4 regions of the Fictibacillus sp. UD genome follow, and region 3 is predicted to be linked to each of the others. Evidence: riboswitches for the same ligand, from Rfam matches in the RefSeq annotation. Region 3 holds a riboswitch; each other region holds the start of a gene.
What was found. Region 3 has a riboswitch for S-adenosylmethionine ahead of P8610_RS04780 (MetQ/NlpA family ABC transporter substrate-binding protein). Riboswitches for the same ligand answer to the same signal wherever they lie in the genome.

Region 1: it holds a riboswitch for S-adenosylmethionine, as region 3 does, so the genes downstream of both, P8610_RS17930 (acyl-CoA dehydrogenase family protein) here and P8610_RS04780 (MetQ/NlpA family ABC transporter substrate-binding protein) in region 3, are expected to answer to the same signal.
Region 2: it holds a riboswitch for S-adenosylmethionine, as region 3 does, so the genes downstream of both, P8610_RS14025 (PLP-dependent aspartate aminotransferase family protein) here and P8610_RS04780 (MetQ/NlpA family ABC transporter substrate-binding protein) in region 3, are expected to answer to the same signal.
Region 4: it holds a riboswitch for S-adenosylmethionine, as region 3 does, so the genes downstream of both, mtnK (S-methyl-5-thioribose kinase) here and P8610_RS04780 (MetQ/NlpA family ABC transporter substrate-binding protein) in region 3, are expected to answer to the same signal.

Annotation. Positions count from the first base shown of each region.
Region 1 covers NZ_JARUHH010000017.1:54,599-57,739, reverse strand. Annotated here, with positions in the region: gene P8610_RS17935 (LLM class flavin-dependent oxidoreductase) at 1-660, opposite strand, end outside; SAM riboswitch class I at 779-881, opposite strand; SAM riboswitch class I at 1,037-1,149, shown strand; gene P8610_RS17930 (acyl-CoA dehydrogenase family protein) at 1,438-2,601, shown strand; gene P8610_RS17925 (DUF817 domain-containing protein) at 2,749-3,141, shown strand, end outside.
Region 2 covers NZ_JARUHH010000008.1:110,498-113,638, reverse strand. Annotated here, with positions in the region: gene P8610_RS14030 (hypothetical protein) at 126-1,235, shown strand; SAM riboswitch class I at 1,412-1,527, shown strand; gene P8610_RS14025 (PLP-dependent aspartate aminotransferase family protein) at 1,722-3,141, shown strand, end outside.
Region 3 covers NZ_JARUHH010000002.1:228,612-231,752, forward strand. Annotated here, with positions in the region: gene modA (molybdate ABC transporter substrate-binding protein) at 1-399, opposite strand, end outside; gene P8610_RS04780 (MetQ/NlpA family ABC transporter substrate-binding protein) at 561-1,385, opposite strand; SAM riboswitch class I at 1,513-1,629, opposite strand; gene P8610_RS04785 (spore germination protein) at 1,862-3,141, shown strand, end outside.
Region 4 covers NZ_JARUHH010000012.1:39,301-42,441, reverse strand. Annotated here, with positions in the region: gene mtnA (S-methyl-5-thioribose-1-phosphate isomerase) at 1-565, opposite strand, end outside; gene mtnK (S-methyl-5-thioribose kinase) at 569-1,786, opposite strand; SAM riboswitch class I at 2,107-2,273, opposite strand; gene P8610_RS15850 (carbon-nitrogen family hydrolase) at 2,378-3,141, opposite strand, start outside.

The DNA of each region.
Region 1 (3,141 bases), on a different contig from region 3:
TTGTAGCGAAGGCTCACTTAAATGTGGCCCTTCGACACTAAAATATTCCCCTTTATGATTAATCTCATGAACTTTCTCAGGATCTACAAGCGTATTGTTTTCGTGGTCTTCAATAAATGCACCATCTTCCCAGCTGCTTTCCCAAAGCTTGTATGACACTTCTAAATATTCATCAGCGATGTTGTACCTCTCATCATGTTTAATCATATCTTCTAAACCAAAATTCCTTGCAGCGTTCGGCAAGTAAGACGTGACCACATTCCAAGCGATACGACCTTTTGTTAAGTGATCAAGTGTGGAAAACCGTCTCGCGTTGCCAAAAGGCTGTTCATACGTAGTACTAACCGTTACGGCAAACGATAGATTTTCTGTAACACTCGCCATCGCAGATATGAGAAGCGCCGGATCATTCAGCGGTACTTGAAGTCCATCACGGATTGACGGATGCTTGCTTTTTTTGTACACGTCATAAACGCCAAGCACATCTGCAAAAAACACAGCATCAAACTTCCCTTTCTCTAGAAGTTTTGCGTATTCAATCCAATAATCCAGATCCTTATAGTTTCTATGTCTCTTGTTCTCCGGGTGCTTCCAAAGGCCATGAGAATTATGCATAGCACTTGTCATCTCAAACGCGTTAAACAAAATTTCTTTACTCAAAATTGTTTCCTCCGTTGCATAGAATTTTTTTGTACCCGTTCCAAGAGAAAATGAAAAAACCTCTTCAAATTAAGAAGAGGTTTAAAGATACGTCAAAAAAAACATACGTATACGTCTCCTCTTATCTTTCAAGCTACAAGCTTGCTGGAATTGGCACAGTACTAAAAATAGTTGTTGCCGAGGCTTCAAAGGGCCAGTCCCTCCACCTCTCTCGATAAGGAATCGATAATATTCAATTTAGTAACGAAATATACAGGAATAAAAATAGCCTGTCAATGAAATTTAGAGAAATAAAATAATTTTCTTAACAATCTGTTTTTAGTTGACAGCGGTTTACTTTATCCTCTATAGTGATGACTAATAATTAAATAATTGTATCTTATCAAGAGTCAGGGGAGGAACTGGTCCTACGATCCTGCAGCAACCGCTTTTATTAAAAGAAAGGTGCTAATTCCAGCAGATGTTCTTTGAATGTCTGATAGATGAGAGAGCGTGTTAGCACATGGAATCTACGTCCTCTTTCGTCTTTGAAAGAGGGCTTTTTTGTGCTTGGTTGTCCATCGATGTCATGTGAGCGGTTGATTTCCGTTCCAGGTGCTCGCTTTCCGCGGGGCAGGCGGTGAGCCACATTCGTACGCTTCACTTTTAAGTGTCTCACCTGCCTACCTGTCCCGCAGGAGTCTCCCACCTTACACTCCAATCAACTTTTCAATGAAGTCCTTTTATAAGACCAAATACTAAAACCAACTTACATAAAAATAACTTTAGGAGGATACCATGAGCATATCTTTGAGAAAAACCATCCAAAAACATAGTTTTGAAGAAGCGATAAATACCGCTCTAGAACTAAAAGAAGTTTTCAAGAATCGGGCAGAATTTGTTGATCGTGAAGGTGTTTTTCCTTATGAAAACTTTCAAGACCTAAAGAACCATGACTTCCTTTCCCTCACCATCCCAAAAGAATATGGAGGAAAGGGATTGAACCTGCTTGAGTTATTAACGATACAAGAGCACCTTGCTGAAGGAGATGCACCTACTGCCCTCTCTCTTGGGTGGCATCTGGGTACTCTTTTAGAGGCGGCAGAAAACCGGCATTGGAAAGGCGACGCGTTCGCTAATCTTAGCCGAAAAGTTGTTGAACAAAAAGCACTCATTAACTTGGCACAAACAGAGCGCGCGACAGGAAGTCCCTCTCGAGGGGGTATACCTACTACAACAGCAGTCAAGAAAGCAGACGGATGGCTGATTAACGGAAGCAAGGCTTTTACTTCTATGGCAGAAGCCCTTGATTACTCGGTCATCACAGCCACAATCTCAGAAACCAACCATAAAGGATTTTTCTTAGTAAATCACAAAGAAAAAGGGGTTTTTGTAAAAGAAACATGGGACAGCATCTCGATGAGAGGAACAAAAAGTGATGATCTCCTATTGAACGACGTTTATGTAGCTGAGGAAAATTTACTTGTCGTAGAAGATGGGAAGAACCTCGTACCTAAAGGCTGGTATCTGCAAGTGCCTGCTGTATACCTAGGGATCGCAAGAGCAGCGCGGAATTACGCAATAGAATTTGCGTCAGAGTATAGCCCTAACACCTTATCAGGACCTATCTCAGATGTGCCAGAAGTGAGAAGAAAGATTGGCAAGATCGAACTTGAGCTATTTCAAGCAAGAACGATTCTTCACGCCGTTGCTGAAAAATGGGTAAACCACCCTGAACAACGTCAGAATCTAGGTACAGAACTCGCTGCAGTTAAGCATTCTGTAACAAACAGCGCGAACAGAGTGGTTGATCTCGCGATGAGAATCGTTGGGGCTAGAAGTCTTTCTGTACAAAATCCGCTCCAACGGCACTTTCGAGATGTAAGAGCCGGTCTTCATAATCCACCAACAGATGATGCGATTGTCTATTCATTAGCGGATGCAGCGCTGCCAAAGAGGTAAACTCTTTTCACAAGACTTACATGGATCTGTCAACTGACAGATCCATGTTAAAATAAACAGCTTTTTGTATGATGTGCTTCTGAACACCATAGGTTATTATAGATACAATATATTTCCATATTAATTCTATAAAAAGGTGGTTGGCTCATGAGGGCGCTCGTTCAGTTCACATACTTACAAGCACTTTCTTGTATCTTTCCTGTCGTTATCTTTGGCGCTTTAGCACTTTCAAAGTTTATAAGCATCCCTCTCATACCACGATACGATTTTATCCTAATCGTTTGCTTGCTGACCCAGATCGTTATGATCCTGACAAAACTAGAAACGATAGATGAACTTAAAGTCATCTGTGTCTTTCACTTGATTGGCCTTGCTTTAGAATTGTTCAAAGTTCATATGGGCTCGTGGAGCTATCCTGAAGAGGCATATACAAAGATCTATGGCGTTCCCCTGTACAGCGGTTTTATGTATGCAAGCGTTGCAAGCTATATCTGTCAGAGCTGGAGACGATTAGATCTTCACATTACAGGATGGCCTAAT
Region 2 (3,141 bases), on a different contig from region 3:
TGAGAATACGGACCTGAACTATGACTTCAGACCTACAAATTTTCAATAAAAAAAGGATTTTTTTCGACAGTTACCGAATATATGTTTCATAAATCGTATTTTCATAAAAGAAAGAGGAACATCTTATGAAAGAGACATTTGACTTGATTGACTATGCTTTGCAAAAAAGTGGACTTGAAGAGCTTAAAGATCCAACGCAAGTCCAATACTTAGGCGAAGGAGCTTGGCATTATGCATATCTCGTTCAGCTGCGCATAGGTGACCCAGTGGTCGTTCGATTCCCTAAAGCAGAAGCATACGGCAGAAAAATTGAGTTTGATGAAGCGGCTTCTTATGCCGAATATGCCGGTACAAAAGCCTACTATGAGCTAGCTAATTCCGTTAAGCCTGGAATATGCCCAGAATTCTTTTACTACCATGTAGAAAAAGACAAAACGTTTACGGTCGAGTCGTATGCAGGTAAAGCCATAAAACTAGAACATTTTACATATGTAGAGGCGTTCCAAGTCGGCGCGGAATTAGGCGAGTTCTTCAGAAATATGAATACCGCAAAACATGGGTTAAAAGGCTTTGGTTATCTGCAATGGAACGGGAATAAAATTGAAGGTCAGATCAAATCAAGTGCTTCTGCATTTATGAAAGAAGAGAACGAAGAGTATATCTCTGATTTTAAAAAATTTATGAATACTTATAATAGCTCTATACATCCAGCAGCTCTTATTCAGCTTCAAGAATGTATGAAGAATAGAGAGATTGATGAGCATAATATTACATTTGCAAATCAAGATACGTCCCCGGAAAATGTATTGATTCACCTTGACGGAAGAGTAAGTTTAATTGATCCTGTACCAATTTTATACAGCGGGGATTCATTAGCAGGAAACTTTCTCAATAACTACCGAACACTGTTTCCGACATTTTATAACGCGCCACGATACGCAAAACATGAATTTGATCGTTTTGAAGACAGATTGCACAGAATGGCAGATGGATTTTTAGAAGGATACTCTAATGGCGACCTTATTGTAAAACAGAGAGTGAAACAAGAAGAGTTCATTCAGTTGACAAGTTTAGCTGCATCGCATTGGGAACTGCTCCAGTCTGATGAATTAACGTCTGAACAAAAAATTCGTTACGGAGAAAGGGAGGCAATCGCCAACCGAATACCGGTACTTGTGAAAAGGATTGAAGAATTTCAGTGGACTGATGAAAAAAGTGGAACAAAGTTAGCATAACTGGCATAGCATGGGCATAATCTTAATTCAAAGCTGACAGTTGAACACTAAGTATTTTGTATAACTTTTATGATTTTTCAAAAAACGGTTGACTTTCTAAAACGTCTTCCTCTATAATCCTATTCAAGAACAAAACAAACATCAGCACGGTAATGTGTTAAACATAATTTAATTATCTCTTATCCAGAGAGGCGGAGGGACTAGGCCCGATGAAGCCCGGCAACCAACAAACCACATTTGGTTTGGAAAGGTGCCAATTCCTACAGATCGTTTTTGATCTGAAAGATAAGAGGAGGACCAAAACCCTCTTCTTAGGAAGGGGGTTTTTCTTTTTCCCCTTATTTTTCTTCAACATAAAACTTCACACCGTAATCCATTTTCATTTTAAAAATTGCATATGAGACAAGGGAAAAGTACTAACCTTTATCCCTAGTTTTCCTATAGATTTTATTAACTTAAATTCACAAAATACAAGGAGAGATTAACATGACAAAATCTTTTGACGGATACGACATTGAGACATTGCTTTTACACGGAGGGCAAGCGCCCGATCCAACGACAGGTTCGCGAGCAGTGCCAGTCTATCAAACTACTTCCTATGTTTTTTCAGATACCGATCACGCACAAAGTCTATTCGCACTTGATGAGCCTGGAAACATTTACAGCCGAATTGGAAACCCGACAGTGGATGTGTTTGAAAAAAGAGTAGCTCTCTTAGAAGACGGTGTTGCAGCGGTAGCTACTTCATCAGGCATGTCAGCCATCGCCCTAGCCATTCTTAATATCGCACATGCTGGTGATGAGATCGTTGCTGCTACAAATCTGTATGGCGGAACGTACAACTTATTTTCTACTACTCTACCGAAATACGGAATCAACGTAAAATTCGTTGATGCTGAAGATCCAGAGAATTTCCGAAAGGCGGTTACACCAAATACGAAGGCTTTTTTCGCTGAAACAATCGGAAACCCGAGCCTGAATGTTCTAGATATTGAAGCAGTAGCGGACATCGCGCATGAAAATGGAGTGCCGCTGCTCATTGATAACACGTTCGCGACACCATATGTAACAAAGCCTTTAAGCTGGGGAGCTGATATCGTCATCCATTCGGCTACAAAATGGATCGGCGGTCACGGAACAGCAATTGGAGGAGTGGTGGTTGACGGAGGACGTTTTAATTGGAACTCAGAAAAGTACCCGGGATTCACGGAGCCTGATAGAAGCTATAACGGACTTCGATATGCAAATGATTTTGGAACGTTGGCATTTGCAACGAAACTGCGTGTCCAGTTATTACGAGATTTTGGAGCTTGCTTAAGCCCGCATAATGCGTTTCTTCTTTTACAAGGTTTAGAGACGCTGCACTTAAGAGTAGAAAAACATGCAAAAAATGCGCAGGAAGTTGCGGAGTATCTTGAAAAACATCCAGCAGTCGATTGGGTGTCCTACCCTGGGCTAACATCTCACCGAAGTCATGAACTGGCTAAAAAGTACTTAAGCAACGGCTTCGGTTCAATCGTAAACTTTGGAATTAAAGGGGGACACGATGCAGGCCGCAAAGTAATTAACAACATTTCACTATGGTCACATGTTGCAAACGTGGGAGATGCGAAATCATTAATTATCCATCCTGCTTCAACAACACATCAGCAGCTAAGCGGTGAAGAGTTGCTAGCAACAGGTGTTACAGAAGAGCTCATTCGCTTATCGATCGGACTTGAATCGGTGAAAGATTTAACGAATGATCTTGATCGCGCCATTCAAGTCGCAACTGGCATTGGATCTGATAAAACAGAAATCACAATCAATGATGAAGGGGTCATTCGCTGGGCGCTGCAATCATCAATATACAGATCAACAGAGAACGGCCAAGAAATTCAACGGCCAAAGACACTTGCTATAGTGG
Region 3 (3,141 bases):
CCTGTTTATTTTTGAGTTGGTTGAAACGATTAGCACCAATTCGTTACGCAAAAGATCTGTTCCTGAGTTTTCTTCGATGAATCCCTCTTTTACAAGTTCATCATATTTATCTTCTGCGGCTGAGAAGAACAGATCAACAGGTGCACCTTGTGCGATCTGCTGTTGCAGTGCTCCTGACGCTCCAAAGTTATATGTAATCTTTACATTCGGATGTTCTTTTTCATAGACAGCGGCGACTTCATTTAACACATCCTGCAAACTAGCTGCGGCTGATATGGTAAGTTCCACTCTGTCTTGAGATTTTTGTTTGTTCAATTGATCTTGCCCCTGTCCTCCGCATGCCGTTAAAAATACGATGAGCATCGTTAGGCAAATCATCATATGATACCTTCTTCTCACTTCATTTCTTCCTTCCACAGCAATGTCTGATTACATTTGATTATAGCAAAGCATTAGCGGAAACTCTTCTATTGTACTTGCTTTCATTTTTGTAAAGTGACTTTCAAATAAAAGAAGCCGCCATTAAGGAGGATTCTCCTTCGTGACAGCTTCTTCTTCGCTTACTCTGTTACTGCAAGTACAGACCCTTTATACTCTTTGTCGATAAAGTCTGTGATCTCTTTTGAGTGAAGCACTTCTAGCAATGTTTTGATTGCTTTTTTATCTTTGTCTCCTTCACGAACCGTGATGATGTTCGCAAATGGTGATTCAGACCCTTCTAGTGCGATAGAATCTTTTTTCGGATTCAGATCAGCATCAATCGCAAAGTTTGTGTTGATTACAATCGCATCGCCTTCATCGTGTTCATATGCCTTCGTTAAAAGGCCTGGGTCAATGTCTGCCACAAATTCTAAGTTCTTCGGATTTTCTACAATATCACTTAGCTGCGCTTCATAGCCTTTTCCTTCTTTTAGCTTGATTAGTCCTTCTGCTTCAAAAATGGAAAGAATTCGACCGTGCTCAGCTACTGAGTTACTTAAGATAATTTTCGCGCCTTTCGGAAGATCCTTTAATGACTTATGTCTTTTCGAATAAACTCCCATAGGCTCGAGATGAACCGCACCTGCGTTTTCAAACTTGTACTTTGGATTGTCCTTCACTTGCTGTGTTAAATATGGAATATGCTGAAAGTAGTTCGCATCGATTTCTTTTTCATAAAGTGATTTATTCGGCAGAATGTAGTCTTGGAATTTAACGATTTCTAAGTCAATTCCTTTTTCTTTCAAAAGTGGTTTTGCTTCTTCTAAGATTTCAGCATGCGGTACGTTCGATGCCCCAACGACGAGCTTTTCGGTTTTCTCCCCGCCATTTGCTGCTGATGATCCACAAGCTGTTAACACAAACACTGCCAAACTTGCGAGTAAAACTTGAATGATTCTTTTCATGATCTAATCCCCTATCCTCTAGTTCTCTATATTTTTGTTTGATAAAAACTCTTCAAGAGGCAGCATGCAAAAAGCCTTCTGAGCTCATAAAAGAGACAGAAGGCTTCTCGAAAAAAGATCCGATTTCCTCTCATCTCTCAGCGTGACCGCTGTTAGATTTAGCACCGTTTCCATACTGACTATTCAGTACGAATGGTTGCCGGGTTTCATAGGGCTAATTCCCTCCACCTGCTCTTAATAAGAGTGTTCATATCAAATTACTTTGTATTATTACAGGAAATCCATGTAATGTCAAACACTTTTTTCGAATTATTCTGAACTCCTTGTGTTTCTTAATTCTGTCGTTGCAGCAATGGCAACACTCACCTTTTCTCTTAAGGGAGATAAAACCGACAACCTCGCACACAAAGAATATTATTAAATCCAGAGGAAATGCTAGGAAAATAACTTACTTCAAAAACGAGTGGGTGCCACACGTGAACTTTTTTAAGAAAAAGAAAAAACAGCCCGAACCAAAACAGACCAATAATCGAGATTCTTTAACCTTTCAAGAGTTGATGCAAAAATTAAGTGCTTCTGCCGACTTTTCAACCGTTAAACAATCATCTGCGAGCACATTTTATATCTCATATTTTAAAACTCTCGTAAACCCGGAATTTGTTCACCGTGATTTATTGCCTTATATCACAGATCTTCCCCTAAAAAATCTGGATGATGTACAGAAACACTTGCCTTTAGATGGCATAGTAAAAACGAAAGATGTTCGCGATATCGCAAACAAGGTAACAGAAGGCTTTATTCTTTTACAGATGAATAAAGAGGATACAGAATGTCTGATGATACCCAGTCTTTCAACAGAGAATAGGCAAATCTCGATTCCAGAAACCGAGTTCAGCGTAGTTGGTCCTAAAGAAGCATTCGTAGAATCACTCGATACGAACTTGAACCTCATACGAAAAAGACTGCCGATTCCAGAGTTTATAGTTAAAGAGGTGCGCGTTGGTAAACTCACGAAAACAAGAGTTGCCATTATCTACATAGATGGAATCGCTGATCCTGAAAACGTAAATACGGCGATCCAACGAGTCAATGATATTGAATATGATCATGTTGTAGACAGCTCTTATATCAACCAAATGATTTCTGACAATGGAAACTCACCTTTTCCACAGCTGATTGACACTGAACGTCCTGACCGTGTGGCGAGTGTATTGGCGGAAGGAAAAGTTGCCATTATGGCGGACGGTTCACCACATGCACTGACAGGACCAACAACAATCGTTGAGTTTTTCTCAGCCTTTGAAGACTACTTCCTAAACTGGGTTTTAGCTTCTGCTTTTCGTTTGATCCGTTTGATGGCAGTCATGTTTTCCGTGTTATCCACACCACTTTATGTCGCGGTTTTAACGTTTCATTATGAGATGATTCCTGAAAATCTGTTGGCGACACTTGTCGCGTCACGAAATGATATTCCTTTTCCGCCTATCCTTGAGGCAATGGTATTAGAACTTTCAATCGAGCTGCTGCGCGAGGCAGGAGCGAGACTGCCAACTAAAGTCGGTCAGACGATCGGGATCGTAGGCGGTATTGTTATTGGAACGGCCGCTGTTCAAGCTGGACTCACAAGCAATGTTCTCTTGATCATTGTCGCGTTAGCCGCGCTCGCATCTTTTACAACACCTGTTTATCAGATGAGTAACACGATCCGTCTGCTGCGCTTTCCCTTTTTATTGTTTGCACAATTTTTAGGTGTTCT
Region 4 (3,141 bases), on a different contig from region 3:
CCGATAGATCCCATCCTTTTTCTTTTGCGAGATGAAACGGAGCTAAAGCGGTTCCGTATTTGCTTGTAGCGATAGCGCCAGCGTTACAAATCGTCATTACCGCATCTCCATCTTGCAGAAGGGACAAGGCATATTCACCAATTTTACGGCACGTATTCTCATCTTCTTCTTGAATGGAAAGAGCTTCTGTTTCAATTCTTTTCTTCGCGCCTGTAACTGATGATGCTTCTTGAGCTGAAGCGACGACACGATCGATCGCCCAAAATAAATTAACAGCAGTTGGACGGGAAGAGGCAAGATAGTCTCTTTGTGTTTGCAGTTTTTCTAAAAACTGCTGAAGATCATTTTCTTTTTCTGTATTGCTCCATAGCGCAAGACCGAAAGCGGCAGCTATACCGATCGCGGGAGCTCCGCGAACTTTAAGCTTTGATATTGCATCCCATACATGTTCAATCGTTGTTACATTCAAGTAAACGGTGTGGTGGGGAAGTTGTTGTTGATCCAATATAAGCAGATGATCGCCTCTGTAACGAACAGAAGGAACCCATTTTTCAGCTACAGTCATTTCTTAAGCACCTCTAATCAAGTCAGTCAATTCTGTGATGTTTGTAATTTTACTTTGGTTTTTAATAAGAGCACTTCCAAGCTCTAATGCTTTTTTCTTATAAAACAGTTCCACTTCTTTTTGCGGAATGGTGTCAAGGTCTGCAACATGGGCAAGACCGATTGTTCTTCGGATGATTTCACAGCCTGCATAACCGATTGCTTCTTGGAACGTTTTTTGTAAGAAGTTCTCTAAAACGCCTTCTGTCTTAGCAAAAGGATCCGTCGCTTTCTCGTTCCACAGCTGTGTAAATGTTTCGCTGTACGTATTCCACGTCTTCTCGATCGTTTGTAAAAGGTAAGACTGTAAAGATTCACGATTGAACGGCTCTTTTGCATGAGCGTTCTGTGACAGATGGTTAAGAGCTAGATTCGCTATAAAGTGAGCGATATCGAAACCAGCAGGTCCGTAGAAAGCAAACTCAGGATCAATCACTTTAGTAGAATTATTTTTAACGAAGATACTGCCTGAATGAAGATCACCGTGAAGCAGGATCTCAGCTTTTGTTAAAAACGTAAATCGCAGTTGAGCTACTTCTCTAAGCAGTTCTTTGTCATTCCAAATTTTTTCGACTTCATTTTGAAGTTCAGCGGGGAAATCGTTCGTATCATGATTAAAGAACGGATCTGTAAACACTAAATCTTCGGTAATCTTGCAAAGTTCAGGGTTTGAAAAACGTCCAACTTGTTCTTTTTTCTCAAATGGATGCAGATAAAAATCACTGGAATAAAAAGCTGTTTTAGCAGCAAATGTTCCAATATCCTCAGCCAAAGTTGGGTATGTGTGACCTTCAATGAGTCCTTTGCGAAGGATTACATGATCCGACAGATCTTCCATGACCGTAACAGCTAATGTTGAATCTGAATAATAAACTTTTGGAACGAGGTGTGGAACCGATTCAGCTTCTTTTAAGAGAGCTTCACTTTCAATTCTTGCTCGGTCAAGTGTAAGGGGCCAGCTTTCACCAACCACTTTTGCATAGGGAAGTGCTTGTTTAACGATTAATGCTTTTTTTGATTCTGGGTTTTCGATATGAAAAACTAAATTAAGGTTGCCATCACCGATTTCTTTAACAGACAAGCTGTTTTGTTCAGCTTCATCAAAGAAATCTAGAGGCTTCACGACTTCAAGGACTGTTAGTTCGTTTAACGGTTCATATGTAGGTTTTACTTGTACGCTCATTTTTTGTTTCCCCCCGGAATTTATTTGAAATAAAAAGCTGTTTTTGTATAGCATTGTTGCTCTTGAAAGTGGTTGATTTCCGTTACAGGATGCTCGCTTTCCGGGGGGCGTGCGGTGAGCCACCTCTGCGCGTTGCGCACATAGGTGTCTCACCTGTCCCGCTTATCCTCCAGGAGTCTCGCACCTTACACTTCAATCAACTTGCAATGAAGAGAATTTGCTAAACCATCACAAGCAATTTCTAAGAATAGAATAGATACAAATAAAAAGAGCCTCTTTTCGTATAAGAAAAGAGGCTCGGAATGTTAGTTCTCCCGCGCCTCTTATCTTAGCAAAACATGTTGTTTTGCCGGAATTAGCACCGTGCCATACGCTGAAATCATATCAGCGGCTCCCCGTATAATGCGGGCGCCCCATCTCACAATGGTATTACGGTCGGTTGCTGGGTTTCATCGGGCCATATCCCTCCACCTGCTCTTGATAAGAGACCAAATTATTCGTTTTTTTAATGCGTGTTAATATTCGCGCAATTCATAATCGTTATACTACAACGTGATAGGAAGGTCTGTCAACAACAAATTTTTAAAAAAATTAATAAAGATCGGTTCGTCGATCGTTAAATACTGGAACCTTCAAACGGACCTCGTCTACTAAACTCGGAGAAATATCTGCTGTCAGAATCTCCTCACTATGGGTAGAAGCTTCAGCAATGATATCTCCCCAAGGATCAATAATCATGGATTGACCAGCAAACGTGTTGTTTGGATCTTTCCCGACACGATTACACGCGACAACATAGCATTGATTCTCAATAGCACGCGCGATAAGAAGTGCTCTCCAGTGAGTCTGTCTTTGGATCGGCCACTGTGCCGGAACGAACAAAATCTTTGCTCCATTAACAAACGGTGCACGAATCCATTCTGGAAAACGAATGTCATAACAGATTGCAGCAGAAGAAAGATTGCCGTCAATTGTAAACAGACTGCTGTTTTTTCCAGGTGAGATGTATTTCTCTTCTTCCATTAGCGTAATCAGGTGAGCCTTTGAATAAGTGCCGATATGCTCTCCGTTTCGGTTAAAAGTAAGGGATGTATTGTATACAGAGTTGCCGTCCCGAAACGCGACAGATCCACCGACAATATTAATATTAAGCTCTTTTGATAGTTTGCTTAGCCAGTTTTTAGCACGCTCTCCATAGTGATCACTAATCTGATCTAAGCGAGTTAAGTCATATCCTGTATCCCAAAGTTCTGGCAGAATAATCGTATCAGGATGATGCGCATTTACCGTCTCACGTATTTTATTTTCAATGTGTTCATAGTTTTTATCAGGATTGCCATACTGGACATCTACTT